3 regions of the Bacteroides stercoris ATCC 43183 genome follow, and region 3 is predicted to be linked to each of the others. Evidence: riboswitches for the same ligand, from Rfam matches in the RefSeq annotation. Region 3 holds a riboswitch; each other region holds the start of a gene.
What was found. Region 3 has a riboswitch for cobalamin ahead of NQ565_RS10090 (TonB-dependent receptor plug domain-containing protein). Riboswitches for the same ligand answer to the same signal wherever they lie in the genome.
Positions count from the first base shown of each region.

Region 1: linked by a shared signal. The riboswitch ahead of NQ565_RS07895 (tryptophanase) and the one ahead of NQ565_RS10090 (TonB-dependent receptor plug domain-containing protein) in region 3 are both predicted to bind cobalamin.
Region 2: linked by a shared signal. The riboswitch ahead of NQ565_RS14110 (TonB-dependent receptor plug domain-containing protein) and the one ahead of NQ565_RS10090 (TonB-dependent receptor plug domain-containing protein) in region 3 are both predicted to bind cobalamin.

Region 1 covers NZ_CP102262.1:1,951,905-1,962,073, forward strand. Annotated here, with positions in the region: gene NQ565_RS07860 (iron-containing alcohol dehydrogenase) at 1-864, shown strand, start outside; gene NQ565_RS07865 (Rne/Rng family ribonuclease) at 913-2,487, opposite strand; gene NQ565_RS07870 (HU family DNA-binding protein) at 2,784-3,113, opposite strand; gene mutY (A/G-specific adenine glycosylase) at 3,258-4,298, shown strand; gene NQ565_RS07880 (single-stranded DNA-binding protein) at 4,371-4,826, shown strand; gene gldE (gliding motility-associated protein GldE) at 4,850-6,202, shown strand; gene NQ565_RS07890 (4'-phosphopantetheinyl transferase family protein) at 6,202-6,831, shown strand; gene NQ565_RS07895 (tryptophanase) at 6,832-8,205, opposite strand; cobalamin riboswitch at 8,479-8,688, opposite strand; gene NQ565_RS07900 (sensor histidine kinase) at 8,723-10,169, opposite strand, start outside.
Region 2 covers NZ_CP102262.1:3,366,494-3,376,662, forward strand. Annotated here, with positions in the region: gene NQ565_RS14070 (chloride channel protein) at 1-22, opposite strand, end outside; gene NQ565_RS14075 (hypothetical protein) at 254-805, opposite strand; gene NQ565_RS14080 (hypothetical protein) at 834-1,181, opposite strand; gene NQ565_RS14085 (RNA polymerase sigma factor) at 1,186-1,725, opposite strand; gene NQ565_RS14090 (DUF4250 domain-containing protein) at 1,874-2,050, opposite strand; gene NQ565_RS14095 (iron ABC transporter permease) at 2,174-3,202, opposite strand; gene NQ565_RS14100 (ABC transporter substrate-binding protein) at 3,195-4,331, opposite strand; gene NQ565_RS14105 (YncE family protein) at 4,334-5,467, opposite strand; gene NQ565_RS14110 (TonB-dependent receptor plug domain-containing protein) at 5,489-7,501, opposite strand; cobalamin riboswitch at 7,564-7,758, opposite strand; gene NQ565_RS14115 (multidrug effflux MFS transporter) at 7,785-9,020, opposite strand; gene NQ565_RS14120 (helix-turn-helix transcriptional regulator) at 9,176-10,027, shown strand; gene NQ565_RS14125 (Cof-type HAD-IIB family hydrolase) at 10,111-10,169, shown strand, end outside.
Region 3 covers NZ_CP102262.1:2,462,050-2,472,218, forward strand. Annotated here, with positions in the region: gene NQ565_RS10085 (sirohydrochlorin cobaltochelatase) at 1-825, opposite strand, end outside; gene NQ565_RS10090 (TonB-dependent receptor plug domain-containing protein) at 866-2,938, opposite strand; cobalamin riboswitch at 3,076-3,279, opposite strand; gene NQ565_RS10095 (nucleotidyltransferase family protein) at 3,347-4,081, opposite strand; gene NQ565_RS10100 (RapZ C-terminal domain-containing protein) at 4,106-5,536, opposite strand; gene NQ565_RS10105 (cobyrinate a,c-diamide synthase) at 5,651-7,027, shown strand; gene NQ565_RS10110 (cob(I)yrinic acid a,c-diamide adenosyltransferase) at 7,042-7,611, shown strand; gene NQ565_RS10115 (ABC transporter permease) at 7,802-10,162, opposite strand.

The sequences.
Region 1 (10,169 bases), 510 kb from region 3:
ACAGCAAAGGCTATCGCTGCCGGTGTACCTTATGAGGGTGATTTTTGGGATTTCTTTATAGGTAAGGCGAAAGTGACGGAAGCATTGAAAGTTGCTGTTGTGCTGACAATTCCTGCTGCGGGTAGCGAGGGCTCGGGCAACTCGGTGATAACGAAAGTGGATACCCTGCAAAAGCTAAGCTTGCGTGTGCCGGAATTGTTGCGCCCTGTCTTTTCCATTATGAATCCGGAATTGACTTATACATTGCCGCCTTTTCAGACGGCTTGCGGCATTGCCGATATGATGGTGCATATCATGGAACGTTATTTTACTAATACGCAGGATGTGGAGATTAGCGACTGTCTTTGTGAAGGTACGCTGACAGCTATCATTAAAGAAGCTTATCGCATAAAACAAAATCCGGGAGATTACGGTGCGCGCGCCAATATTATGTGGTGTGGAACGATTGCTCATAACGGGACTTGTGGTGTGGGTTGCGAGGAAGATTGGGCTTCGCATTTTCTGGAACATGAAGTCAGTGCGATTTACAACGTTACGCATGGCGCCGGACTGTCTGTAATAGTTCCGGCATGGATGACTTTTATGGCCGGACATAATCCGAAAAAGATAGCCCGGTTTGCCAACCGTGTTTTCGGTGTTCCCGAATCGGAGGATTTGGAAGAGATGGCATTGGCGGGTGTGTCCCGTTTGAAACACTTTTTCCGTTTTATAGGGCTGCCGGTTAACTTTAAGGAACTGGGTATCGAGAATCCCGATATAGACCGCTTGGCGGATAGCCTGCATCGTAATAAGGGAGAGTTTGTGGGCAATTATGTGAAACTGACTAAACAGGACAGTAAGGAAATCTACCGTCTGGCACTGTGATAAACAAAAAAAAACGGCGAAGTATTTTATCTGACTTCGCCGTTTCTTTTATTTGATTTCGATTTCTTCCTTCATGTCAATCTCTTCTCCCTGCGGATCGTAGAAAACATATTCCAGAAATGCTAATTTCTGACTTGGAATAATCTTGATTCCGAATCCGTATTTCATTTGCCATTTCCGTTTCAGTGAGAGAACTCCCTGATTGATGTAGGCAGCGATATACGGGTGGATGTGTAACGAGAATTTCTTTATCTTCAGTTTGTTGACAAGGTAGTCAATTTTACTCTCTAAAGTGTCCGTAAAGAGGATGGACGATTTAATAGTGCCTTTACCAAAGCAGGTTGGACAGGTTTCCGTAGTATTCACATCCATTGCCGGACGTACTCGCTGACGCGTAATCTGCATCAATCCGAATTTGCTGAGTGGCAGGATGTTGTGTCGTGCTCTGTCTTTCTGCATATTGGCACACATACGTTCGTAAAGCTTTTGTCTGTTTTCGGCTTCATTCATGTCGATGAAATCCACCACGATGATACCACCCATATCTCTTAGCCGCAATTGGCGCGCCAGTTCATCGGCGGCTCCCAGATTCACTTCCAGTGCGTTGGCTTCTTGCCCGTTGGCATTCTTGATGCGGTTACCGCTGTTCACGTCTACTACGTGAAGCGCCTCGGTGTGCTCAATAATCAGGTAAGCCCCGCTTTTGTATGAAACGGTTTTGCCAAATGACGATTTTATCTGTTTGGTGATACCGAAATTGTCGTAAATAGGAAGTTGCCCTTTGTACAGTTTTACAATTCCTGCCCGTTCAGGGGCGATGAGTGTTACGTAATCCTTGATTTCGTTGAATACAGCTTCGTTGTTCACATAGATGTTTTCGAAAGAAGGATTGAACAAGTCGCGCAACAAACCTACGGCGCGGCTGGTTTCTTCGTAAATCAGTGTCGGAAATTTGGTGGCTTTTTGTACTTTGACAATAGCTTCTTCCCAATGTTTTAATAGAACTTTAAGCTCTCCGTCAAGCTCGGCCACGCGTTTACCTTCAGCAACAGTGCGGACGATGACACCGAAATTCTTGGGTTTGATGCTCATCAGCAGTTGTTTGAGGCGGGCGCGCTCTTCACTTGATTTAATTTTTTGTGATACGGAAACCTTATCATTAAAGGGAATCAATACAAGATACCTTCCGGCAAAGGAGAGTTCGGAAGTCAGTCTCGGCCCTTTGGTTGAGATAGGCTCCTTTACGATTTGCACCACTACTTCTTGTCCTACCTTGAGTGTGTTGGATACTGTTCCGTCCTTTTCAAGGTCGGGAAGTATGGTTGCTTTGGTAATTGGATTAAGCTTTTTTTTGTCGCTTAAAGTTTGCTTTACGTATTTTTCTAATGAGTTAAATTGAGGACCTAAGTCCAGATAATGAAGAAAAGCATCTTTCTCGTAACCTACATCCACGAAGCAGGCATTCAGGCCCGGCATCAATTTCTTGACACGTCCCAAATACATGTTGCCCACAGAGAAGGAAATGTTTCTTCCTTCGCTTTGGAGTTCCACCAGGCTTTTGTCTTCGAGTAAAGCAATGGAAACTTCTTTGGGCTGTACGTCTACAACGAGTTCGCTTGTCACAATAATTTGCTTTTACATTTTTGTTATACAGATGTTTTCTGTTCAGATTTACCGGTACATCAATCTTTTTTACATTGACGAACCGGTTTGATACTTAAACAAAGAACAAACCCGCGAGACAATTAGCTTCACAAGTTTGTTCTTTATTTTGTCCTTCAGACTAAAAATTACTTTTTGCTTTTATGTCTGTTCTTTCTTAGTCTTTTTTTACGCTTGTGCGTAGACATTTTATGTCTTTTTTTCTTCTTTCCGCTTGGCATAGCTTCAAAATTTTATGGGTTAATACTAATTGTTTATTATTTTTTCACAGCAATGGTGAATGTCTTGGCAGGTTTAAAAGCCGGAATGTTGTGTTCCGGAATGATGATAGTAGTGTTCTTTGAGATGTTACGAGCTGTTTTTTGAGCTCTTTTCTTTACTACAAAACTACCAAACCCGCGGAGATAAACATTTTCATCTTTAGATAAAGATGCCTTCACTGCGTCCATGAACGCTTCAACGGTTGCAAGCACTGTTACTTTGTCGATTCCGGTGTTCTTTGTAATTTCGTTTACAATATCAGCTTTAGTCATTTTTTTCTTAAAAAAAATATTATTACTATAGTTTTCTAATTTTTTGGACTGCAAATATATAGCTTTTTGGCGGCTCTAAAAAATATATTTTGGACATTTTTTGAAAAAAGTCAAAGCATTAGGTTTTGTTAGACTGAAAAACTGTATTTTTGTTCTTTTGAAAAAGGATGTGTGTCCTTTTGAGGTATGAAACTATATATGAATAGATTGACTGAAGCTTTATTGGATTGGTACGCGGATAATAAACGTGATTTGCCTTGGAGAGGCACTACTGATCCCTACCGGATATGGATTTCTGAGATTATTTTGCAGCAGACGAGAGTGGTACAAGGATATGAGTATTTTCTTCGTTTTATCCGCCGTTTTCCTGATGTGAGAACTTTGGCTTCGGCTTCGGAAGACGAGGTCTTGAAGTATTGGCAGGGATTGGGATATTATTCTCGTGCCCGTAATCTGCATGCTGCTGCTAAGAGTATGAACGGTAAGTTTCCGGAAAGCTATCAGGAAGTGCGGGCTTTGAAAGGGGTAGGGGATTATACGGCTGCCGCCATTTGTTCCATAGCCTATAATATGCCCTATGCGGTAGTGGACGGAAATGTGTATCGAGTGCTTTCCCGTTATTGCGGCATTGATGTGCCTATTGACTCTACGGAAGGAAAGAAGCTCTTTGCTGCTTTAGCTGATGAAATGCTCGATAAATCCCGCCCGGCTGCTTATAATCAAGCTATAATGGATTTTGGGGCTATTCAGTGTACGCCACAGTCTCCTAACTGTATGTTTTGTCCTTTGGCGGATAGTTGTTCCGCCTTATCGAAAGGGCTGGTTATGCAACTTCCCGTGAAGCAACACAGAATAAAGACGTCCAACCGTTATTTTAATTATATATATGTACGCATGGGCGCGTGTACCTTTATACATAAACGAACGGCTGATGATATTTGGAAAAACCTGTTTGAATTGCCATTGGTTGAAACGGATAGAAATCTATCGGAAGAGGAATTTTTATCATCGGCATCCTTTCGCTCACTTATAGCGGAAGGAGAGGTACCGGAAGTACGTTTGGTGTTTCGAAATGTGAAACATGTGCTGTCCCATCGGGTGATATACGCTAACTTTTATGAAGTCGTTTTGCCGGAGAACTCCCGTTCTTTTTCGGAATACCAGTGTATCAGAATGGAAGATTTGGAGCAGTATCCGGTATCTCGCTTGGTACATGCTTTTTTGGAGAAGTATTTATAAAAGTTGGCTGTATTCTTGCATGATGTTGTTATTCTCGCTAATTTTGGCAACAAATTTTAAAATTGAAAGCGTATGTCAGTAAATAAAGTGATATTATTAGGAAATGTAGGCAGAGACCCCGAGGTGAGGTATCTCGATACCGGTGTGGCTGTTGCTACTTTCCCCTTGGCTACTTCAGACCGTGCCTATACATTGGCAAACGGAACGCAAGTTCCTGAACGTACGGAGTGGCATAATCTTGTCCTTTGGCGCGGACTGGCAGAAACGGCTGAGAAATATGTGCATAAAGGAGACAAACTTTATGTGGAGGGTAAAATACGGACCCGTTCGTATGATGATCAGACCGGTGCAAAACGCTATGTAACGGAGATTTTTGTAGATAACATGGAAATGCTGTCTGCAAGAAGCGCAGCGCCCGGAACTACACCGCAGGCAGGTATATCCGGACAAACGGCTGCTCCTGTACAGTCAACACACTCGCAGGCTGCTCCTGCACAAAATAATCCAACGGACGATTTACCGTTCTAATTGTTTAACTAAAACCAAAATCTTTGGACCCAGACGCTTATTTATGCCAATTGGCAGATGTTTTTAACAGTATAACCGTACATACTCCTTCTGTTTCGGCTATTATAGCTATTGTATTGGCTGGTGTGCTTTTGCTTGCTTCCGGTTTTGCTTCGGCTTCCGAAATTGCATTTTTTTCACTCTCGCCGTCCGATTTGAATTCTATTGAAGAGGGGAAACATCCTTCTGATGAGAAAATCAGAAATTTGTTGGATGATACAGAACGACTGCTGGCCACGATACTGATTACGAACAATTTCGTGAATGTGACCATTATCATGCTCTGTAATTTCTTTTTTATGAATGTATTCCAATTCCATTCGGTTATTGCGGAGTTTTTAATCCTAACGGTTGTATTGACTTTTCTGTTGCTGCTTTTCGGTGAGATTATGCCGAAGATTTATTCAGCGCAGAAAACATTGGCATTTTGCCGTTTTGCAGCTCCCGGCATTCTGGCATGCCGTTCCATATTCTATCCGTTGTCGTCGATATTGGTGCGTTCTACATCGTTTCTTAACAAGCATTTTGTGCGTAAAAATCATAATATTTCAGTAGATGAGCTTTCTCATGCGTTGGAGTTGACGGATAAAGCCGAGCTTTCGGAAGAAAACAATATCTTGGAGGGTATCATTCGTTTTGGAGGTGAGACGGCTAAGGAAGTCATGACATCGCGTCTGGATGTGGTTGACTTGGAAATTCGCACTTCTTTTAAGGATGTGTTAAAGTGCATCGTGGAGAACGCTTATTCGCGTATTCCTGTTTATGCGGAAACACGTGACAATATAAAAGGGGTGCTTTATATCAAGGATTTGCTTCCTCATTTGAATAAAGGAGATAATTTCCGTTGGCAATCATTGATTCGTCCGGCTTATTTTGTTCCGGAAACCAAGATGATTGATGATTTGCTGCGTGATTTTCAGGCAAACAAGATTCATATCGCTATTGTGGTGGATGAATTCGGAGGGACATCGGGTATTGTTACGATGGAAGATATTATTGAAGAGATTGTTGGGGAGATTCGTGACGAATACGATGATGAAGAACGTACTTATGCCGTACTCAATGACCACACATGGGTGTTTGAGGCTAAAACACAACTGACGGATTTCTATAAGATAACCAAGATAGATGAAGAAACTTTTGATGAAGTGGCAGGTGATGCCGATACTTTAGCGGGGCTTTTACTTGAGTTGAAAGGGGAATTTCCGGCGCTTCACGAGAAAGTAACTTATGATTATTATGAATTTGAGGTTCTTGAAATGGATAACCGCCGCATCTTAAAGGTGAAATTTACAATAAATGAACCGGTACGGGAGGGTTCAGAAACAGAGAAGTAATGCCTGTTTTTAAACAATATACAGAGAGTTCATATAAGTGGGGGATTTGGAAGACAAGTGAAAGTTTGGAAGAACTGCTTGCTTTACTTCCTCATAAAGAAAAATATGAAGAGGGTATTGGAAAATTTACAGCCGTTTCTCGTAAGTTGGAGTGGCTGGCTGTACGTGTATTGCTATATACAATGCTTGGCGAAGAGAAAGAAATACACTATTATTCCAACGGCGGGCCCTATTTGGCAGACGGCTCTTTTTCCATCAGTATTTCACATACCAAAGGTTATGTAGCGGTCCTGTTAGGTGAACCGGGGAAAAGAGTCGGGATTGATATTGAGTGTTATAGCGAGCGGGTACGGAAAGTGGCGCATAAGTTTATGCGTGAAGATGAAAAAAAATCCTTATTCAAAGGTACGGAAACCTGGTCGTTGTTGCTTCACTGGTCTGCAAAAGAAATCATGTTTAAATGTATGAACGCTTCCGATGTCGATTTTCGGGAACATTTGCATGTAATGCCTTTTACGCCTGACGAACAAGGTGTGTTCTCCGCCGCCGAATACCGTACGGCGGAGAAACAGATTTTTCAAATTTACTACTATTTGTTTTCAGACTTTGTCCTGACATTGAGTTTGTAGTTACAGCCTTTCCAATTGTACTGTAAAGTGACGCATTAACGGAGCTTCCCAAGTAATACGTACTCCTCTTGTAATTGTTTCGCGTCTGTCATATACATTTTTAAGCGCAGCGGCTATTACATTCATGTGGTTATCGGTATACACGCGGCGTGGAATAGCCAGCCGGAGTAAATCCAGTCCGTTGAAGCGGTTTTCACGGGTAACGGGATCACGGTCGGCAAGTAAATAACCGATTTCACATCCGCGTATGCCGGCTTCCAGATATAACTCGACGGTTAAAGTCTGTGCAGGAAACTCTTCTTTAGGAACATGTGTTAAAACTTTGGGAGCATCTACAAAAATTGCATGTCCTCCGGCGGGACGTTGGTACGGTATTCCGTATTCATCTAATTTTTTAGCCAGATATTCTATCTGGCGAATACGGGTTTCAAGATTATTAAATTCGGTGTTTTCATCCAAGCCGATGGCAAGTGCATTCATATCTCGGCCATTCATACCGCCATAAGTAAGGTAACCCTCGAATTGTACGCAGAATCCTTTTGCTCCTTCATACCAGTCTTGTCGGCGGGTTGCAATAAATCCTCCCATATTTACGATGCCGTCTTTTTTGGCGCTCATTGTCATACCGTCTGCAAGGGCAAACATCTCTTTGGTTATTTCCTTTATGCTCTTATCTTGGTAACCTTCTTCACGTGTCTTTATGAAATAGGCATTTTCGGCAAAACGGGCGGAGTCGAATATGACAGGTTTATTGTATTTATCGGCAATATTCCGGACTTCCCGTAAATTTTGCATGGAAACAGGTTGCCCGCCAGCTGTGTTATTGGTAATGGTAACAATGATAAATGGTATGCGGCTGTGATGTTCTTGTAATGCTTTTTCCAGCTTTGCAGGATCTACGTTGCCTTTAAAGGGAATTTCCAGTTGCGTTTGCCGTGCTTCATCTATCGTACAGTCCAATGCTATTGCTTTTCGGCTTTCGATATGACCTTTGGTTGTGTCGAAATGAGAATTTCCCGGGATAATATCTCCTTCATGAACCAGATAAGAGAATAGTACATTTTCGGCAGCACGTCCCTGATGTGTAGGAATGACATATTCAAAACCGGTCAGGCGGGTAATGACTTCTTTCAATTTGAAGAAAGAAGAAGCCCCGGCATAGCTTTCGTCTCCGAGCATGATACCGGCCCATTGCCGGTCGCTCATGGCTCCTGTTCCCGAATCGGTGATAAGATCGATATAAACTTGTTCTGATTTTAGTTGAAAAACATTGTAATGGGCTTCTTTCAACCACTGTTCACGCTCCTGGCGGGTACTTTTACGAATAGGTTCCACCATTTTGATTTTCCATGATTCGGCAAATGGTAATTCCATAGATTATTTTTTTATAAGTTAGACAATAGGTCAACGGATAAATCCGTTTTTGTGTTTTATGTGCCGAATATAATGATTTTATAGATGATGAACAATGTTTTTGATGACTTTCTGTAAAACAAATGTCCGGGCGAATCACTTCGGCCGGACATCATTTAAATAAACTTGGCAGAGTTTATTCTCTTTTACTTTCTTTGAAAGAGTTTTGATGAATGAAATGATTGGATAGAATTTATCCCGTTCATTAGACTCAACGCTTTTTCCTCGAAAGCAATGATAAGATAATGCATGGCAGGTCTTCTGACTTGTTTCTGTTGCAGGCTGCCTTCCCGGAAAACGTTTCCAGTGGCATGGAGAGAGAATTCATTGTCTGCAACATTATGTGAAACTTACAGCAGCGGGACTGTTCAGGACTTGCACCTGATTCCCTTTTAATCGCCTCCTTTGAAAAAAGTCGACAAACCAATGCATCGCAAAGATAATGAAAAAAGTAACAAACCAAAATGAATAAAAGAAATTATTTCTCCTTTGCCAACGTAAAAACGAATTCCAGTCCGCCACCTTGATTATTCTTGGCGGAGATTGTTCCGCCATGAATGATGACGGCATTTTTTACGATGGCAAGCCCTAAGCCTGTACCGCCTAATTTTCGCGAACGTCCTTTGTCTACACGATAAAAGCGTTCGAACAAACGATTCAGATGTTCTGGTGAAACGCCTACTCCGGTATCTGCAAAACTGAAATAATAGAAGTTCTCATCCTCACGGAAACAGTTGATGTTGATGTAGATATTGGTTCCTGCATAAGCCATGGCGTTATCCATGAGGTTACGGAATATGGAATAGAGTAATGAATAGTTACCCTTTAATTGTATTTTGGGATGTAAACCGTTGACTACCGTAATATGCTTTTCTTCCAGTTCCAATGATACTTCGTTGACTATATTGGTGACAAGCATGCTGATGTCTACTTTCTCCATATCAATCATATTGGCTGCTTCATCCATACGTGTCAGTACGGAGATATCCCGTAATAGACGGCTCAGCCGGTTGCTTTGGGCATAACACCGTTCTAGGAAAGTCTGCATCTTTTCGCGAGGGATGCTTTCATTGCTGACAATTGTTTCCAGATACCCTTGAATACTGCTTACAGGGGTTTTCAGTTCATGTGCAATGTTCTGTGTCAGTTGGCGTTTCAAACGTACTTGTTCTTCTTCCTGTGTGATGTCATTAATGGATATTTCAAAACTCAGATCCTGGAAGATGATACATTCTACAATGAATATGCGCCCGTTTTTATTGATGTTGATGGAGAGACGCTTCTCTTCTTTATCCGAAGGTCTTCTTTGTGCCTTACTGATAAAATCGGTGATTTTTTGAAATTCGTAAATGGAAAATATCTCCTCGGTAGTTTGCAAGTTGGAATCGGAGATTAAATTGCCGTATTGTGTAAAGAGGTTATTGACTAAGATTTCTTTTTTGTCTTTAGTAAATACACCCAATCCTTCGCGAGAAGTCTGTAGGTGTGTAATCAGTTTCTCACGTTCGATATATAACGCTTCTTTGGTTTCCCGCAAACGTTTATATATCTGTATAATGTGCTGGGATATTTCGCCAAGTTCATTATGCGGGAAAGCAGATTGTATATCGGTTTCCACCGGTTCGTTTTTATCGGCGCGTTTGGCAAATTCCCGCAGATGGTTGATTGCCGTACCCAGTTTGGATGTAAACTTATAGAAAACGAATATCAGCAATAAAGTAACAATAGCTGTAAACCAGAGGTAATGCGGATCGGCAGCCAGACTATTTACCAGGTTTACATCATAGGGTAATGCCGAGCGAATGATATACTGGGGATAGAGAGTTGCCGAATAGAAATAGGGTATGCCTGTTGTTTCGGAGGTGCGCCTTAAATCATATCCTTTGCCGTTCTTTAATGCTTTTTGGACTTCCTGACGATTAATG
Region 2 (10,169 bases), 900 kb from region 3:
TTATTTTCTGAAAAAAACGCATGGAGTATTCTTTGTTATCTGCATTCCCCTACAACAATTTCTCTCCTGTGAAGTTCTGAACCGGCTACCCGATTATATTTATTTTACCCTCTCAGCATTGCTGATAATAAAAAAGAATCTCCCCGTCAAGCCATACACAGAGAGGAGATTCTTCGCTACATTCAAAAGCTAAGAACGGAGCTTTTTATATTATGACACACTTATTATATTAAACCACAGTTTTTCCGGCAGCTTAAGACTTCTGTGCAGAACGTACCGGGTGTTTATGTTTTCCTTGCGCAACAGCCTGCTTTTTTCTGCGGTCAAATTCTTTTTTCAACTTGTTGGCATTGTTCTGTTCCGTCCGGTAAATCTTCATAATCTGTTTGGGAGAAAGTATTTTTCTGAATTCATCATAATACTTCTCACGCACATCCAGTATCTTACGACTTTGGGCAAAACGTCCTTTTATCTGCTGCTCCACCTCGGCATCCGTCAGCACCGGTTTAGGTTGCGACTTCATGCCTTTCTGCTCCGTTCCCTGCCCGGAGGAGAGCTGCCTGCGGTTCATCATTCTGCATTCGCGCAATTCCTTCAAATAGTTCTGATAAACCGGTACAAATCTGGCAGCTGCGGCATCATCCAACATCAGTGTGTTCACCATCTGATTGGTCTGGCGTTCCATGAACTGCTCCGGTGTGTGACGTTGCCTTTTATCTTTATTCACCTGGTTTTGAGCAGAGAGACTGAACTGACCGCCTATCATAAGGCACGTCAGAAATACGTAAATGAATTTTGCTTTCATAATTCTTCTTTTTTTTAAGACAATACTATTAATTTAAAAATATATCGCTTTCGGAGAAGCTGACGAGCTCTTCCAGCTCCTCGTCCGACATTTCACGAATCCATTTATCAGCAGGGGCCGCCGCCGTACAATTCCCGGTATCCAGCATCTGCCCTCCTCTATCACCTTCCCTGAAAAGAGACGGCATAAACAGAAAGCCGACCAATGCCGCAGCTATGGCAATACCCGCAGAAACGGTTATCCACAAACGATGCCCTGCCGGCTTGCTACCATACGTATGTTTCCGCACATTACGCTGCATTTCGTCAAAGAAACCTTCGGGCACACGATAGGGAGTTTTTTTTCCTATATCATCAAAATCAAACTCTTTTTTCATAATCTCAATTATTTAGTATGTACTCTTTAATCTTTTCCTTCGCATAATGATAATTCACCTTAAGCGTATCTGCCTTACCGTCGAGAATGTGGGCGATTTCCTCGTAATCAAGTTCATCATAGTAGCGGAGATTGAATATCAACCGTTGCTTCTCCGGCAATCTCAATATGGCTTCCTGGAACTTGACGGCCAACTCATTTTCATAGTCCACATAGTCGGAAGCCTTCAAACTGGAAATCAGGTTTTCCTGAATATCTTCGGTTGAAACGGTTTCCCGCCTTTTACGGCTATTCAACAAGCGGAGGCTTTCATTCGTTGCAATCCGGTAAATCCATGTGCTCAGTGAACTCTCGCAACGGAATTGCTCCCAATGCCTGTACACCTGAATAAAGACTTCCTGCAATACATCCTCTGCATCTTCGTGCAGCACTACCAAACGCCGTATATAATAATATATCGGTTCCTGAAAACATTCCACCAACAGTTGAAAGCCCTGTTCACGGTTGGATTTATATATTTGTCGAATCTTGTTTTCGTTTATCATCAGTTCATCCGGGTTTTACTGGTTAGAAAGGAGAAATGGGAAGAAGTTAAATGAGATGGAGCGTATTTGTCGTTTATTAACAAAAAAAGTCGGGGCTGCATCTTTACAAGACACAGCCCCGACCCATCTGTTTATAAGTTTACGGCAATTACCAGAATCTGTTTCGCTCAGGATTATACTCAAATCCCACTCTTTTCAGTGTCCGGACAATTACTTCTTTCTCAACGTTCATATCCTCACAAAGTGCATCCAGTGAAGGATAGAAATCACGCAATTTCATATTGATGAAGCTGTACAGCATCATCGGATCTTCAGGCAATTTCATAGTCACAATCTTTGTTTAAATTAAACACTAATACCGGGCGCAAAAATACAATAAAATATCATACGAAAGAGTATTATCCCTTGAAATCTGCAAGTTATCCATGCAAACGATTGAAACGACACGTCAATTAAAATGTTGCGGTCCTCTTTGGCTAACGATTACATAGATAATGACCGGCGCTCCGATAATCGGTGTAACTGCATTCAAAGGTATAATACCTGCCTCACCGGGCAGAACGCAAATCAGGTTGCAAAGCAATGCTACTGCTCCACCGCTCAAGATAGTCACAGGCAACAAGGAGTTGTGATTGGCTGTCCGCAATACCATACGGGCTATATGAGGAACGGCAAGTCCGATAAATGCAACCGGTCCGCAAAAAGCGGTGGTTATGGCGGTCAGCAAACCGGTGATGACCAAAAGCCAGTTGCGCACATATCGTATATTGATTCCCAAATTCTCCGCATAACGCTCTCCCAGCAATAATGCGTTCAAAGGTTTTATCAGTAATAAAGAGCCGAATAATCCGGCAACGGTCACCAATGCGAAAGCAGGCATTTGTTGGAGAGAGACACCGCCAAAATTACCCAATCCCCATACCATATAAGATTGCACTCCCTCTGCCGTAGCAAAGAAATTCAGCAGGGCAATGGCGGACGAAGCAATATAACCTATCATGATACCCGTTATCAGCAACATGACATTGCTTTTTAACAACGTAGAAAAGAATAGGATAAGTCCCATTATCAGCATAGCACCTACAAACGCCCCAGCCAGTACGGAAAAGAAACCGGACAAACTGAATGTTCCGGCGGATATGCTTCCACCAAAAAACAGCATCACGAACGCCACTCCCAGACTCGCCCCGGAATTAATGCCCAGAATAGACGGGCCTGCCAACGGATTCTTAAAAGCGGTCTGCAACATCAGTCCGCAGACTGCCAGTGCACCTCCGCAAAGCAATGCTGTCAAGGCTTGAGGCAGGCGGGACTCCCATACAATAAAACTCCAGCTTGCCTTCTCGCCTTCATGCCCCATGAGTATGCTGAAAACATCGGATACGGGAATCGGAACCGACCCTATCAGCAGATTAGCCATAAACAGTAATACAATTACCATTCCTAATCCGATGCCATATTTCCATCCTTTATTCATTCAATTTGCAAAAATAGCGCAAACCGCCTAAATCTCCTATTTCGGGATGTAAAATCTGTATCAAATCCGACAACAAATAGTCCGGACGGAAAGGAGTTTCTTCATAAAAAGGAACTTTTGCCGTGTTACATCCGTAAATATTCCGTGTTTTAAATGCTTTGAAGCCAGTATAACCTATATAATCGGCTTTCAAATCAGAATAGGTCATATCACGGTCTCGATTGTACTTAATAGTCCATACATCTGCATCACCAGCCTTGTCAAAAACTGTTTCAAAAGCCAAAGGAATGGAACCGCTGTGTTTATCTTCCGCAAAAGCATAACGCCCGCAGGCATCATTAAACAAACGTCCGATTGTACTGCAACCACCCGGTACATACCAGGCAGAACCGCTTTTCAGTTCACTGACAATAGACAAAGACGAAGACGAAAGTGAAGCACGTTTTCTAAGCTGGTTATAACAACTATCCACCTCGGCAAAAAGGCTGTCGGCTTTTGAGACAACACCAAAAAGCAACCCGTAGAAACGCATCCATTCGGCACGCCCCAAAGCGGAAGTCTCCATATAGTCGGCACACTCGATAATAGGAATATTCAGTTTTTCAACGCGTCCGTAACCACCGCTGTTCTCAAACGGAGAAAGCAAAATAGCATCGGGATGCAGGTCGATAATCTTTTCCATATCAGGATTCATACCGTCACCACAGTCGGTAACCGTTCCGTTACGGTATCCGTCCTGTATAACCGGGAGTTTAATGTACTTCAAGTCACACACACCGCCTATACAGCCTGCAGCTCCCAACTTATCCATGAGACTGCAATGAACCGAGGAATAAATGACCGATTTGCGAAGCGGAGTACGGACAATTGTCCCCTCGGGCAGATGCGCCGGTAAAGGTTGGGATGCCGGAACCAAAATATAGGTGTGCAATGTTTTCAGGGTATCCCAAGGGTTACGTAAAGTGGCAATAGTGTAGCCGGGATAACTTACTAACGTGAGGTTATCGGCATAACGCAGAGGGATAGTATCACCGGATATAAAAACAGAGACAGTCTTGTCCTTCCCACTACAAGCGGAAAGGAACAAGACCAGTGTCAGCATAAGAAACAATAATGTAACTTTTCTCATTTTTAATTAAAGAATACAGCAGAATTGGGATTCTGACCACCACAATCGAACTTTTCTATGAAAGTTCCATCTTTCTTGAAACGGTAGATATTTCCATTACCGGCAGCAAAATAGGTTGTACCAATATAAATATCACCATTATCATCATTCACCTGCAACATAGACGTACTTGTTGTTGCCAGTTCTTTAGGAGCATTATCTTTCAAGAAAGAAGACTGGTTCAATGTTTTGGTTTTAATATTATAAGTACTGAAATGATTGGTTGTAACAGCAGGATTTACATTCCAGTTTGTCAATGAATTAATCAGATACACTACATCATCATCTGCAGCCATATAAGTAGCGTGACCAATGTTAGTCACCTCGTTACTATTGGCCGGATCTATTATTTGTAAAACATAACCCTCCTCTACAAAAGAATAGTCCCATGCTATGAGAAATATCTTATCATCTTCTTCCATCAAAACATTAGGATTTGTTGCCACAGCTAACTTTTCTTTTAAAGTAAATGTAGCCAAATCCACAACAAATACATCATTCAGATAAACCCACTTCCCGTCAACCTGCTTATAAGAATTAGCCACATAAAGCATGTTATTACTAATTGCTACACCTTCCAGATTATAGCCATTCTCAATAGCTAACTTCTTTTCCACTTTTAACGTATTAGCATTAATCTTTGCCACGACACCACCATAGAAAGAAGCATAAATATAACCGTCTTCGGCTGCTATTGCACGGATACCAGCCGCCAAATCCGGATCATCCACAAATGACGCACGAGTCTGTTCCACACCGGCTGCATTCAGTTTTACCAGATAGTTGGAGCCATATACTGCCACATACATACATTCATTGTATTCAATCATCGTCTGACCAAGGTCTCCCAACTTAGCCTTATTTTGTTTCTGAAAAATATCACCGATAAAATCAGCACCTCCATTAGGAGCATAAAAAGCAATATTTGCGTTGTTAGCACCTTGCGTACCTGCATTCAGGAAAAAGGCACGCACTTGCGGCAAAGCAACTGTTGAACCTGAATCATCTAACAAATCGTCATCATCACTACAAGACGCAAATGAAACACTTAACGCGAGCATACAAAGCATGCTGACTAATAAACTTCTTACTTTCATAATTCTTACTTATTTAATTGGTTAAAATTCAATTGTTCCCGTCAGTCGCCAAGAGCGTCCCGGCATAGGATAATATTTTATCACATCATACTGTGTATCTGTCAGATTAATGATTTCGGCCTGCAAACGCAATTTACAATGCCGAAAAGAGAAGTTTCTGGAAAGACTGACCGTATGCTCCATGTATCCGTCAATTCTATTCTCAGGTATATTCTGTGACATACTATACCGCTCGCTTACCCCTACAATGGAATACCCCACATTAACCCACGGCATTTCCAAAACTGCAGATACATTCCCGCTATGCTTAGGGGTGTAAGGCAGCTGATCTTTATAACTTTTAGAAGTGGCATCGGTCAAGTCTATAGCTTTCTGCCAAGTATACCCACCCGACACAACAAGCACCATATTTTTACCTAATGAAGCTGCCGCCGCCAATGTAGCATCCATTCCCGTAACATGAACTTTTCCATAATTAGCCATCTTCCAGGCATAGGTGGTAGGGAATGCAACGATCTTATCAGTCACATCATTATAATAACCGTCAACAGTGACTGATAGATAATTTAAAAAAGAAGAAAAGGACCTGCTCCATGTTATGCCCATATTATACTCATTAGCCTTTTCCGGACGCAGACTTCTGTTGCCCAGCCGATAATAATACAGGTCATTGAATGTGGGCATACGGAAAGTACTTTTATACATTAACCGCAAAAAGAGCAATTGTTCTTGCCAGGGCTGTAAACTAACCGTAAAAGAAGGAGCCAGACGTTGAAAGTCAGCAGGTGCATCACCTATTTTCACATGTTCGGTTACATTGGTATAGACCAACGAACCGGTAGCTGTTATCCTACCCTGCCGATAACGAGCGTTAAAAGCTGTCAAAGAAGTATATCTTATAGGAAAAGGACAGTCCGGTAAATTACTGCGCAATTTATTGATAATTCCGTCTTGCGCCAAAGATAAAGACAAAACATTCCATGGACGATATAATGCAGTTACCGACAAATAATATTCATCCTGCCGATGCACAGCCCGGTACAACCCATCTGCATACTCATTGCCCTTATCTTCGTATTTATTCCATCCATGATTATATTTGGCTTGTGCCTGTAAAGACCATTTCTGTGAAAAATCCTTCTTGTAACGAGTTTGTATAAAAACATTCTCATCCCAAAGAGTTTCATCTGAAATAGGATTATAAAGTGTCACCGAACCGGGCAACCCCCGTTTTGAATAAAAGTAATAGGCCTTCAATTCCAAATTACTACTATCTTTGAAAGTATGAAATAAGGTAGGCTCTATCTGATAAGTATAGATTGCCGAATTATTACGCTTTTCTTCCGTCACATATTTTCCGTTCACTAACGTGAATGGATAATTACCATCAGCCCGCATATAATTTCCATTCAACGAAAAGGAAGTACGGCTACCTGCTTTCTGCCACCACCGGATTGAAGGACTGACGTAGCCAAAAGAACCGCCTCTCATCTGCACCCGAAATGCGGAATTGCGTTCATTTTCAAAATGCGGTTTTTCCGTTTCAATACTCAACACCCCTGCCGATGCATACATACGTGCCGATTGCAACAAGTCTTCCGGTTGCCCGATATTCAGGGAAAGCACAGAGACATTATCCAACGAAAAACGACCAATATCTATTTGTCCCGCCTGGCAGTTGCTCACAACAACCCCATCATAACTGACAGCCGTATGTGCCGCTCCCATATTACGGACGGAAACGGTTTTCAACCCACCTATTCCTCCATAGTCCTTTACATTAGCACCGGCAAAACGACGTACGGCATCTGCCATATTCTGTATGCCCAATTGGCTAATATCCTGTTGCGACAAAGTTTGGATGGGAACTGATGAAGTTACTTTATTGGGTAATCTACGGGCTGTCACTGTCACCTTCTCTATTTGGTGCACTTTTCCTGTAATTGTATCCCTGACCACTTCTTGTGCAGAAAGGGAAACTGCACACAAAAAACCGATAGCACAGACTATCCGTACTTTAGTTCTTCTCGCCATACAAAGTAAGCAAAGATTATCTTAAAACCACTTACACACTGTCCGCTTTCCTCGAACGGACAATTTTTTGACTTCGTTTTGCAGGTCTTCTGACTTATTCCTGATGTATCACCTTCCCATTCTTCAAGAACAGTGGCATAAGTATTAATACATCTTTTACGGAACTTACAGCAGCGGGACTGTCCGGGACTTTCACCCGATTCCCTTTTCATCCTCCTCCTGAACAAGAGTGCAGAACAAAACGCCGGCAAAGATAGGAATATATATAATAAGTCTATAAATCTTACAACAGTTTCTTCAAAAAAACATTCATTATTTTATAAGAAGCATAACTTACCCCCTTTCTGCGAGAAGGTAACCGATGAAAGGAAAAACGGGCACATATACAAGAACATAATGCTCCCATAAAGAACAGAAATCCGGCAGAACTTCTGATATCTCCCATCCCGACCAAAGGTGACACGATACCTCCAAATGCAAAACCTATTGCCCCTAAAAGAGCCGAAGCTACTCCGGCATTCCTACGTTCACAGTCCATAGCCAAAGTGTTGGAAGCAGTAAAAGCCATTCCTACCATTGAAAGCAAACAAAAGACCAACACTTCATAAACCCAGAAATTACAATTCAGAAAGAATGCAACGGAAAGTAGTACGGAAATAAACAACATCCCATGATTTCCTATATGTAAGGCATGTTCCATGGTAGAACAACGCACAGACAATGCTGAAGATATTACCATTGCAACCGCATTAACCCCGAAGCAAACACTGAACAGCATGGGTGAAAGACCATAATGTTGTTGCATAATAAAAGGAGCGGAAGCAATATTGGTGAACAGAACACCCATTGTAAAACCGTATTGTAAAATGTAACGCACATATTGGCGGTTACGTAATACGGCACCGAAACGGTGATACATATCTACACATCTTATATTTTGCCTTTGTCCAATTGGCAGAGACTCCTTAAAACGTACACTTCCGATAACCAGAAGAACGCCCAATGCAAACAAAAACCAGAAAATGCCATGCCAACCTCCAAAGTCAGCCAATGCCCCACCGCCTATCGGAGCAACTACCGTAGCTATTCCATTGACAGCGCCAATAGTAGCCAACATGCCAGCAAGCTCATGAGCAGAATATTTATCGGCAGCAATAGAACGGGATATCACAACTCCTCCCGCTCCGGCAACTCCCTGCACAAAACGCCACAACACAAACTGTGATATGTCCCGGGAGAAGATACAGCCTACAGTAGAAATCAGAAATAGACCCATAGCTACCAACAAGGGAGAACGGCGACCGTACTTATCACTTAACGGACCAAAAACCAATTGTCCTATCGCCAGCCCCACCATACTCGTAGTAAGCCCCAACTGTACTTTTGAAGATGTAGTTTGGAAGAAATCCGACATTGCCGGTAAAGTAGGAAGATACATGTCCATAACAAATGGACCAAAAGCGCTCAACATCCCCAAAAACACCAATATGAAACCTTTTGAATTTTGTTTACCTGTCATTATCTTTCCCTCTTTTAAAATCGGCGGCAAAATTATCCCATATTTTCCAAACAGCCTATGGCTTATCTTGTACAAAACATTTCATTTTCGGAACAATATACAGTATTATCATTGAATATATCTATATTTGTTACGTAAAACAGAACTTTATTCACATGTACGAACAAATATCTCCAGACACTTCCCATATCAGATATGAAGAAACCGACTTGTCGTATCTGAAACTACGTCCATACCGTTTTAAATGTGGCATATACTTAATCTGCATACAGGGTAAAAGCATTATTTCGACAGGAGTGCAACAATATGCTTTTGATGAACAAACCGAATTAATTTTCCTTACAGGCAGCCTCATCCAGATAATACAGGCCTCTGCCGATTTTAAAGTACGGATACTTCTATTTCCCAAAGACGTTTTCCTAAAAGCAATACTACCGATTGATACCCCCTACTTCAATTACGTACATGAACACCCGCATTATCATCACACGGCAGATGAAAGGAGTCAGAATACGTGGCGGGAAATTGTATTATGGATGGACGTTGCCCAAATGCTTTTCAAGAACAACAACACACTCCTGTTCAGAAAACAACAAGAACTTAATTTCCTTCAAAGCATATTAATGTGGCTTTTCAATACTATTCCGGAAAAACTGGCTGCCAATAAGCAATATAGCAGAAAACAGATGCTCTGCCACCAGTTCATGCAACTGATACGCGAACACAGTACTTGCGAACATCAAGTTCCGTTTTATACGGAACAGCTCTGCATAACTCCTCGTTACCTATACGAAATCACCACTCAATACATGAATGGAAAAACGCCTAAACAACTGATAGATGAGCAACTGATAGCGGAAGCCAAAGTTCTTTTAAACGAACCGTGCTTATCTGTTACCGAAATTGCCGAACTGCTGAACTTTGCCGACCAATCTTACCTGAGCCGTTTTTTCAAAAAGAACACCGGCATGTCTCCTAAAGAATTCAGGTTACAAAAGCTATTATAACCAGTTTCGTCAAAATAATTTAAAATCGGTTGTTTTAACCGCCATTTTATTAACTTTGTTAGCATAACCAAAACCAAGCTGCCATGAAATACAAATTATTAGTTCTTGACGTAGACGGGACACTTCTCAACGATGCCAAGGA
Region 3 (10,169 bases):
GCAGTACTTCATCACTTGCGAATAGATGCAGCCGGGATAGTCGGCTATCATTTGGGCGGCAGGTACTACCGGGATACGGTCTACCGCTTTCTCTTCCTCTTCTTTCGGCCAGAAAAGCATTTCTCCATAGTCTACAGTACCTACGAAGATATTCTTGTTTGTGGCAAGAGTATGCAAGGCGGTTTGGACTTCGGAGTATTTGGTGTTGGCATTGTAGTTCACATCAGGGTTACCGTGCCCCATCAGGAGAACGATGTTCTTCTTTTCAGCCAGTTTGTTCTTGTAGTGGTTGTAAAGGACCTGTGCCACTTCGTCCGTATCATCATCGGTAGAGAGCAGGTTGGCGCCTTTCAGCACGTCGATGTGCGGATACCAGTCAATCATAAAGTTTTTCTTGATATCGGTATTCATTAGAGAAAGGTATTCCTCGCCGGGAATGACGTGAAGCGACTGTACGGCTACGTGTGTATATCCTGCATCGCCGATGGCTTTCAGCCATTGGTCCAGTTTGTAGCGCGCTTCGCCGGTAGAAGCCTCTGCACGGCCGATGCAGGTACGTGAGGTGAAAGACATATAGATGTCTGTTTGAGGGAACTGCTTCCGGAAGTCGGCGATGATTTCGTTGTAAACGTCCAATGACTCATTATAAGTGCTTCCGAAAGTACAGAGTAGGATGGCGGTGTCATACTTCTTGGTTTCGGCTACTACCCTGGTTGCAGGGTTTACGGTACTTTCCGCATCGTCGTCATCGCTACAGGAGGTGAATCCTGTGCAAGTTGTGGCTGCTACGAGAGCCGCCATCAGATAAAACTTGAAATTTTTCATACTTTGTTTGTAAATTGATTAATAAAAAAGATGTTTTTCTCTATTTTGCCCCGCCCCCGTTCTTGAACTTTATAAGCGCCGATGCGTAGAAATTCCTTCCCGGCGTGCTGGTAGCCCGGTTACGTCCGAAAGGAGTGCGGTCTACGTAGTTGAAGAGGTTGTCTACACCTATGTTCATTGTCAGCGTCCAGTGCCGCATCTTCATTAGGGTATGGGCGGTGTTGATGCGCCATGTCTGGAAGCCGTCGGCATCGTTGTCGTTAACGTAGTGGCGGGTCGACTGGTATCGGCCGTACACTCCCAAGCCGAAGCGGTAACAGTGCCAAGTGTACTGCCAGGTGGTGTTGAGCGTGGCATTATGGTTGGATGTGGCGTCGATGTAGAGGTACTTCATGTAGTTATCGCCCGTATCGGCGGCATACTGCGCTTTCGGATCGGCATAGCTGTACCCACCGCCCAGCATGATGTCTTTCGTGGGGCGGTAGTTGAAGGTGAAGTCCATGCCATAGATACGGGCTTTCGTGAGGTTGGTGTATTTCTTGCTTTTCTCTATTTCGAGGAGCTTTTCTTCGGGGGTGACTTTTATCTCTACCAGCTCTATCATGTTGCGGATGAAGTTGGCATATCCGGTCAGGCTCGCTTGGAACTTGCTTCCTGCATACTCCACGCTGATGGAAGTGTATTGTGAGGTTTGCGCCTTGAGGTCTGTATTGCCATGATAGGCGGTGAGGGAGCTGCCGCCGATGCTGCCTGTGTGTTCATAATAAAGCTCTTTGATGGTAGGCGCCTTGAAGCCCATGGCATAGGAAGCGCGCAGGTTGAAGTTACCGGCTTTGTGGAGTGCGGATACTTTGGGGCTGAGGTTCAGTCCGGTTTCCTTGTGTTGCGTGCCGCGTACGCCGGCAGTCAGTATAAGGTTGCTTGTGGCAGTCCACTCTTCCTGCGCATAGGCGGCGAGCGTATAGACGGAAGCGATGTCGCCTGCTATGTGGTGAGGCGATTCCAGACGGTTGTACTGGTACTCTATGCCAGTATTGAGGATGTGCCGGTCGCCGAAGTAAAAGATACCTTTTACCTGCGCCAGCACTTGTTGCTGTATGCTCTGCTTGATACGCTGGCCGGGGTAGTAGGTGATGCGGTCGCCGTCTTTGAAGTAGTCGGTGATGTCTTTCAGCTTATAGTCGTAGAAGTAACCGTAGCGACCGTAAGAGAGGTCGGCGGTGAGGTAGTTGCGCCCGTTCAGCTTGTACCTGCTTCCGGCGGCAAAAGTATAGTTGCGGTAGTAGAAGTCGTTGGGCAGGTACTTCCACGGGCCGTGCGTACGCATCACCCAACGTTCGTAGTACGTTCCTTCGGCGGTGAGGTTCAGTTTTCTGTTTACCTGCCATTCCAGATTCTCGGAAAGAGTATAGTTGCTGGAACGGTTTACGGTAAGCATGGTGGAACCGGGCTTCAGTTGGTTCTGATCCCATTGCATATCCGTATTGCGCCAGCCGTCGGTGTGCCGGAAGTTGATACCGGTCACCGATTTCAGTTTGCCGTAGTTGAAGCCGAAGCTGGCGCTTTGCCGTACATCGCCATGCTCGCCCACACGGGTGGTGCTGGTGAGTTCCATTTTCTCTCTGCTCCGTTTGGTAATGATATTGATGACTCCGGCAATGGCATCGCTGCCGTAAAGTGAAGAAGCGGCGCCTTTCACGATTTCGATGCGCTCTATGTTGGCGGGATTCAGTTGGTTGAGGTCGTTTTGTCCGCCGATGTCCCCGTTCATGCGCTTGCCGTTTATCATGATGAGGATATAGTCGTTGTTCAGCCCGTTGAGCTGGATATGGCTGCCCATGTCGCCGTCATGGAAGGTGAGGGAAGGGCTGAGCCCGCTGAGAAGGTCGTCTATGCTGCGCGCCTGATATTGCTCCAGCGCTTTTCCCGTGAGCACCTCTGTCTGCACGGGGGCGTCTTTCAGGTAGTGCTCGGTTCCCGTACCTGTTACCACTACTTCGTTGAGCAGTAACGAGAGTTCTTTCTCATCTTTGTTTTTAAGGATACTTTGTGCCGGGGCGGATTGCATCACACCGCACAGCAGTACCGCTTCAAGCCAATACTTGTGCTTCATCGTCTACCGATTTTTTCGTTGATAAAACAAAACGGCACTTCGCTTCTGTGTGCGAAAGGTAATGGCCCGAAAGAGTAAAATAGGAATCCTATCGTATCAGTATAGGGGACATCGCTTCTAATCCTGGAAGCTCAGTGCTCAAGTTACGGAAGTTGGTAGGTATTCTGGCTCTCCTCTGCTTGTATTACCTTCCCATCGCGTTGCCGCGACAGTGGCTTTTGCGGATACAAACATCTTTTATTGAGGATTACAGCTGCAGGTACAGCTCCGGTTTTACACCGGATTCCCTTGCATCGGCAGGCGGATATGCCTTCCCGATTGCCAATTCCGGGGGTAAAGATAAAGACTTTTTATATATTATTCAGCTTTTTCTTCCTGATTATTTTCTTTTTTCTTCATTTTGTCTTTCTATCGGTAGTATTCCTCTGCTTTTGCAAGTGTTTCCGGCTTGCCGATGTCGAACCAACGGCGGTCCTGAAGCGGATAACCCTGTATGCAGGCTGTTTCGCACACGGATAGATAAAAAGGAATAATGGAGAACTTCCCTTCCCATTGTCTGCTTTCCATATAGCGGAAAAGGGAAGGGGATATGACGTGAATGCCACCGAAAGCCATTTCCTTGTATTGCCTTTCTTGGAAAGAGAATCCTTCGGGCTTGGTTTCACCGGTGGATTTGTTTATCCAGCCGTGCAGGCGGTTGGCATCGTCCAGCAGCAGGTAGCGTGATGTCTGTCGTTGACTGACGAGCAGTGTAGCCTCTGCATTGCTTTCCCGATGATGCCGGTAAAGCTCTGCAAGATTGATGTCGGAAAGGATGTCGGCATTGTGCACCAGGAACGGTTCGTTGTCGTCCAGGAACGGACGCGCTTTCTTTATCCCGCCACCGGTGTCGAGCAGCATATCCCGTTCGTCACTGAGGTGGATAGTGATGCCGAAATCGTTATTGGCGCGGAGAAACTCGATAATCTGTTCTCCAAAGTGGTGGATATTGACCGTAATGTCATTGAATCCGGCTTCTTTCAGCCGTAAAATCACCCGTTCCAGCATCGGTTTTCCGGCTACGGAGATGAGTGCTTTTGGGGTGTGGTCTGTCAGCGGACGAAGGCGGGTTCCCAGTCCGGCGGCAAATATCATTGCTTTCATAAAATAATAGGATGACGGGCGGTATTACTGTTTCGCGCTAAAATTCTGTTCTATGTTCTGTTCTCTGTGTATCAGGTTCACTTGTACGCCGAACTTCTTGTTGAGGTGTTCGGCAAGGTGTTGGGCCGAATATACGGAGCGGTGTTGGCCGCCTGTACAGCCGAAACATACGGACAGGTTGGTAAATCCCCGTTCCATATACCGTTTCACGGATGCATCTACCAGACCATATACGTGTTCGAGGAATACGGCGATTTCCCCATCCTCTTCAAGGAAGCGGACAACGGGCTCGTCGAGGCCGGTGAAAGGCTTGTAACGTTCGTATTTGCCAGGGTTGTTTACGGCACGGCAGTCGAATACGAAACCGCCGCCGTTGCCGGAAGAATCTTCGGGGATACCTTTTTTATAGGCGAAACTGGTGACTTTTACTACTAGGCGACGCTTTTGCAGGTCGTCGGTGAATTGTTTCAGTTCGGTCAGCCTGTGCAGGACTTTACAGAGATACGGATATTCGGGGTAAGGCTCCTGCAACAGCTGGCGCAGGTTTTCAATGGCGAAAGGCACGCTTTGGATGAAGTGGGGCTTCTTCTCGAAGTAACCGCGGAAGCCGTATGCGCCCAATACCTGCATGGTGCGGAACAGTACGAAATGACGGAGTTGGGCATAGAAATAGCTTTCATCTACCGGCTGGTATTTGCGCAGGGCTTCGATGTATTCTTTCAGAAGTTCTTGGCGCAGGCTGTCGGGATAATTGGCCTTGGCTTGCCACAGGAATGAGGCCACGTCGTAGTAGACAGGTCCTTTGCGTCCGCCCTGAAAGTCGATAAGCCAGGGTTCGCCATCCTTAATCATTACGTTGCGGCTTTGGAAGTCGCGATACATGAAAGTAGCGGAACTGCTGCGGAGAAGCACGTCTGCCATTTTCTGGAAATCATCTTCCAGGCGGTCTTCCTGAAAATCCATGCCCGTTGCCTTGAGGAAACAATACTTGAAGTAGTTCAAGTCCCACAGAATGCTACGACTGTTGAACTCAGCCTGCGGGTAGCAGTAGGAGAAGTCCATGCCGTCGGCTCCGGCAAATTGCACGGCGGGTAGCAGGCGCATGGTCTTACGAAGCAATTGCTTCTCCTCTTCATCGAATACGCTTGTCTTGCGTCCTTTTTCGATGGCGTTGAACAGAAGCGTATCTCCCAAATCTTCCTGCAAATAGTAAATATCGTCTTCGGAACGGATAAACACTTCGGGCACGGGCAATCCTTTTCCGCGGAAATGCTCTGCCATATAGAGAAAGGCACGGTTTTCCTCAACGGATTCGCCGCTTACCCCTATCAATGTAGGCGTACCTTTGAGGCGGAAATAGCGGCGGTTTGAGCCGGAAGAGGGAAGTTCGTCGATGGCTTCGGGTTCGTGCCCGGTATGTGTGATGTAGAGTTTTTTAAGTTCTTCGGTTATCATAGCGTTTTTTATATTTGGCAGCTAAGATAAGACTTTTACCGGATATATTATTACCTTTGTCCGACAAAATCCATAACAACCCTTTTATACTTCATATCTTATACCCTAAATAACATGCGTCACGTTTCTCAGTTTCTCATAGCAGCCCCCACATCGGGTAGCGGAAAGACCACCGTAAGCCGCGGACTAATGGCTTTGCTGACACAAAAAGGATTGGCGGTACAGCCTTTTAAATGCGGTCCGGATTATATCGATACCAAATATCATGCGGCTGTATGCGGACGTGCATCCATTAATCTGGATACGTTTATGGCTTCCGGTGAACATGTGTGCGAACTCTATGCACGTCATGCCGTTTCTGCGGATATTTGCATTGTGGAAGGGATGATGGGAATGTTTGACGGATATGATCGCGACCGGGGCTCTTCGGCGGAGATAGCTCAGTTGTTGCAACTTCCAGTCGTGCTGGTGGTGGATGCCAAGTCTGCCGCTTATTCAATGGCTCCTTTGCTGTCGGGATTCATCCATTTTCGTCCGGATATACGGATTGCGGGGGTGATATTCAATCGTGTAGGGTCGCCCCGCCATTATGAAATGCTCAGGGAAGTGTGTGCCGAGATAGGCATAACCTGTTTGGGGTATCTTCCAAAGGAGAAAGTGCTGGAGCAGGAATCACGTTATTTGGGACTTGATTTCAGTCGATCCAAAGGCACGGATGCCATAGGTATTCTGACAAGGTTATTGGAGCAATGCGTGGATTGGAAACTGCTGCTGGCGAAGACGGCGGTTCCGTTGCGGGAAACGCGGGAAAGGGATAGGGAGTTTGTCGGCGGTAGGAAACCGGGCAACCTGCGTATCTTGGTGGCACGTAACGAGGAGTCTTTCTCTTTCATTTATGAAGAACATTTGGAGATGTTGCGCGGAATGGGTCGTATCTCTTTCTTCGATCCGGAAAAGGATGTCCCCATAGCGCAGGACACCGATTTGTTGTACTTGCCGGGCGGGTATCCAGAAAAACATTCCGTGACGCTTGCCGGAGCCCGTCAGGTGAAAGAATCCGTTCGGGAGTATATAGAGCGCGGCGGAAAGACGCTGGCAGAGTGTGGCGGAATGATTTACCTTTCGTATGCCATAGGTTATGACAAACGGGAGCATGAGAGTGGCGGCAGCGGGTTCGACAGAATGGCGGGTGTGTTTCCTTTTTATATCTCCAATGAGAGTGAATATCGAAAATTGACATTGGGGTATCGTAGCTTCGACTATAAGGGGCAGCGTTTGCGGGGGCACGAGTTTCATTATACGCAGTTCGGCAAGTCGGGGACGGCTCCCGATGACAGTAAGAAAGAGCTGTATATGCCGCCTACCGTCGTGCAGGTGTATAATGCCAAAGGGCAACCGGTGAACACGCCCGTATTCCGCTACAAGAATACGATAGCAAGTTACACGCATCTTTATTGGGGTGAAACGGATATAATGAGTTTATTTGAATAAGCATACGCTGAAAGATGAAAAAAGTATATACCCGTACGGGAGACAAAGGAACCACCGGCATTCATGGCGGAGCGCGTGTTCCCAAAGATGATATTCGCATCGAGGCAAACGGCTGTTTGGACGAACTGAATGCCGTAATAGGAATTGTACGTTCCATGCTTCCTGCCGAAGACAATTGGCAGGAACTGCTGCATACCATTCAAAGAGAACTGATGGTAGTGATGAGCCATGTAGCTACGCCCGATGGCGTGTTGAACCCCAATTTTCTTTCTGCCGCCGAACTGACCGTACGCTGCGAACAGGAAATGGATGCCATGACTGCCGGACTGAAGGAGAACGGCTATTTTCTTCTGCCGGGCGGTACGCCTGTTTCTGCGCACCTGCATTTTGCCCGCACAGTGGCAAGGCGTGCCGAGCGACGCTTATGGACACTGCATCGCCAAGCTCCGCTGAATGAGGATATTTTGCGTTTTGTGAACCGTCTGTCAGATCTCTTCTTTGTCATGGCGCGTACGGAGATGCAGCGGCAGGATTGGCCGGAAGAGAAATGGCAGGAATTTGCTTATAAGAGGAAAAGACTGTAAGTTTTTCTTAATTTCCGGGTGCTGATTTGTTAACAACAGCGTATTCCTATTAAACCATGTTATAAGTAGGACCACAGTCCTCCGATAATTTGGAGATTCCCGAAATGTCCGTATATTTGCAATGTGTTTTTCATAGTATTAGATTTAAGGTTAACAAAAAGATTGGCTGTCTGGGATAGATAGCCTTTTTTTATGCCTCTATATCACCTGTCTTTATGTTACTTCGTTTATAGACTCTCCTTGTAGTGTACACCGCCCACGCACCGTATATGATTACTTGTATCCACAGCGTCAGCATCTGAGGCCAGATGTCGGCAAGGCTGCCGCCCATTGAATTTAATTTTACGAAAGCGAGTACTGCGGGGGCCACAGGGAAGACGTAATGCGCCGCTTGCCAGTACCAGGGCATCAGTTCCAGCGGGTAAGACACGCCGGAAAGGAAGATGTAACCCACAGAAAAGAAGGCTATCATCAGCAGTGGGGCTTCGGAGTCGGTAAACCAGCGGGACACGGCAAGCGCAAAGAAACTCGTGGCAAGCAGGAAAGGAATCATCATAGTGACAATGTCCCAACCGCTTCCTATATTGGGAATGCTGAAAATATGCGGCAGCAGTCCCAACAGGAACATGGAGAACACAACATACAGCATTACATATACGAAGGTTCTTCCCGATACGATGCACAGCATATCTTTCAGGGAACGGGCTTTCATGCTGTAAACGCCTTCCCGCTGCTGTTCTGCTTCTTCGCCGGTAAGCATGGCAATCACCATCAGCATTGTCTGGAAGATGATGACAATCATTACGGCGGGAATCAGGTAAGAACCGTATCCTTCGGTGTAATTGTAAAGGGCCGTTCCCGATACGCTGACGGGAGTGGACGACGCAACGGCCAACAGACCTTGCGGCGGCAGGAATACTGTTCCGGTACGCCGGTGGGTATCGTTTACGGCAAGCATCACGCGCGAGCTTGCTTCTTGCAATCCCTTGAAGTTGAGGAATGCGTCCGTGGCGGCATACAGGGTGAATACGGAAGTCTCGCCGCGCGCTACATGCGTCTCGAAGTCGGAAGGAATGTAGAGTATACCGGTAACCTCGCCTTTTTTCATCCACTTGCGGGCTTCGAGGATATTGGGCGTTTGGGCATAGACCGAAGTCTGCGGGGCGGCATCCAGCCATCGTACGTACTCCCGGCTGAGTGCGGAGTGGGAGAGGTCTACTACGGCAACCGGTGCTTTGCGTACCAGATTGGGAGCATACATATAGTTGTAGAGTAAGCCATAAAGGAAGATTCCCCCTGCCAGCACCAGCAGGATGGCGGGATTGGTGGCAATGGCTTTCCATTCGTGGCGGATGACATTGCTCAGGGATGCTTCCGTGCCGGGCGATGCACCGGATGATATACCGGACTGTATATCGGTCGCTGCAATGCCGGACAATGCTTTGTCTCCGATATGGAGAGTTTCTTCGCTTTCCTTCCTCCTCAGTATCCACCACTTCAATAAAGGCAGAATCAGTATGGCCAGCAGCAGGAATACCAGTAGTACAGCCACCGATTGCCAGAAATAAGCAAACCCCGCACCGAAATAAATCATAGCCTGTGCCGCTTCGGTGAAGTGCCGTACCGGAAACAGGTAGGACGCCGCATGCACCGGTGCATACATTGCCGTTACCGGAAATGTCACTCCCGACAGTGTAGCTCCCAAAGAGCCTACCATTGACACCACGCTGATGATATAGGCTATCTTGGGAAAGATAGAGAATATCAGCACCGCCAATGCCTGCGTAGCCATGATAAACAGTACCGTTACGATGTTCATCAGCCACAAGCTGCCTTGAAACGGTATGTTCATCAGTCCGAACAACACGTAGTTTGCCAGTATGCCTATAACGGAGAACATAACGGTGTAGGGCAACAGCTTTCCTGCGACGGCAGTCAGCATATCGGCATTCCGCAGATTAGCCGGGTCTTTTCCTGCGGGTGTGGCAGCCCCCATCCATTCTTGCGTTGTCCCGAACTTGAATTCGCTGCCTATGGCATACACCGTTACAAGTAGAATCAGTATCTGGAATAGAACGAAGAAAAACGGCTGGCTCAGATAGATAGAGTAATCCATATCCGGATTATAAAGCGGATGCGTATTGGCTTCTACCGGAAGAAGGAACGTCTGTATCTGTTCCTGCCCCACACCCAATGCTTCAGCCTGTACAACGATGGGCGACAGTGCTACGGGGGCGAGTGTGGTTTCAAATGCTGCCATCAGTTCGCTTCCTACCGAAAGAAGGGCGTAATGGTAATAGTAAGTCAGCGTTGCACCCGTCCCGCTGACTGTTTTCTGCTCAAACTGCGGCGGGATGGACAAGTAGCCGTATATCTCCTTCCGTTGCAATGCCTGTCGTGCAGAGGCTTCGTCCGTAAAGTGCTCCGTAACCCGGAAAGTAGGTGTGGCGGCAATGCGCCGTGCTATGGTACGTGAGGCTGCCGTATTATCTTGGTCTACAATGCCGATAGGAATATTCTCCATCTGTCCGTTTCCGAAAATGGTAGCCATAAAGAAC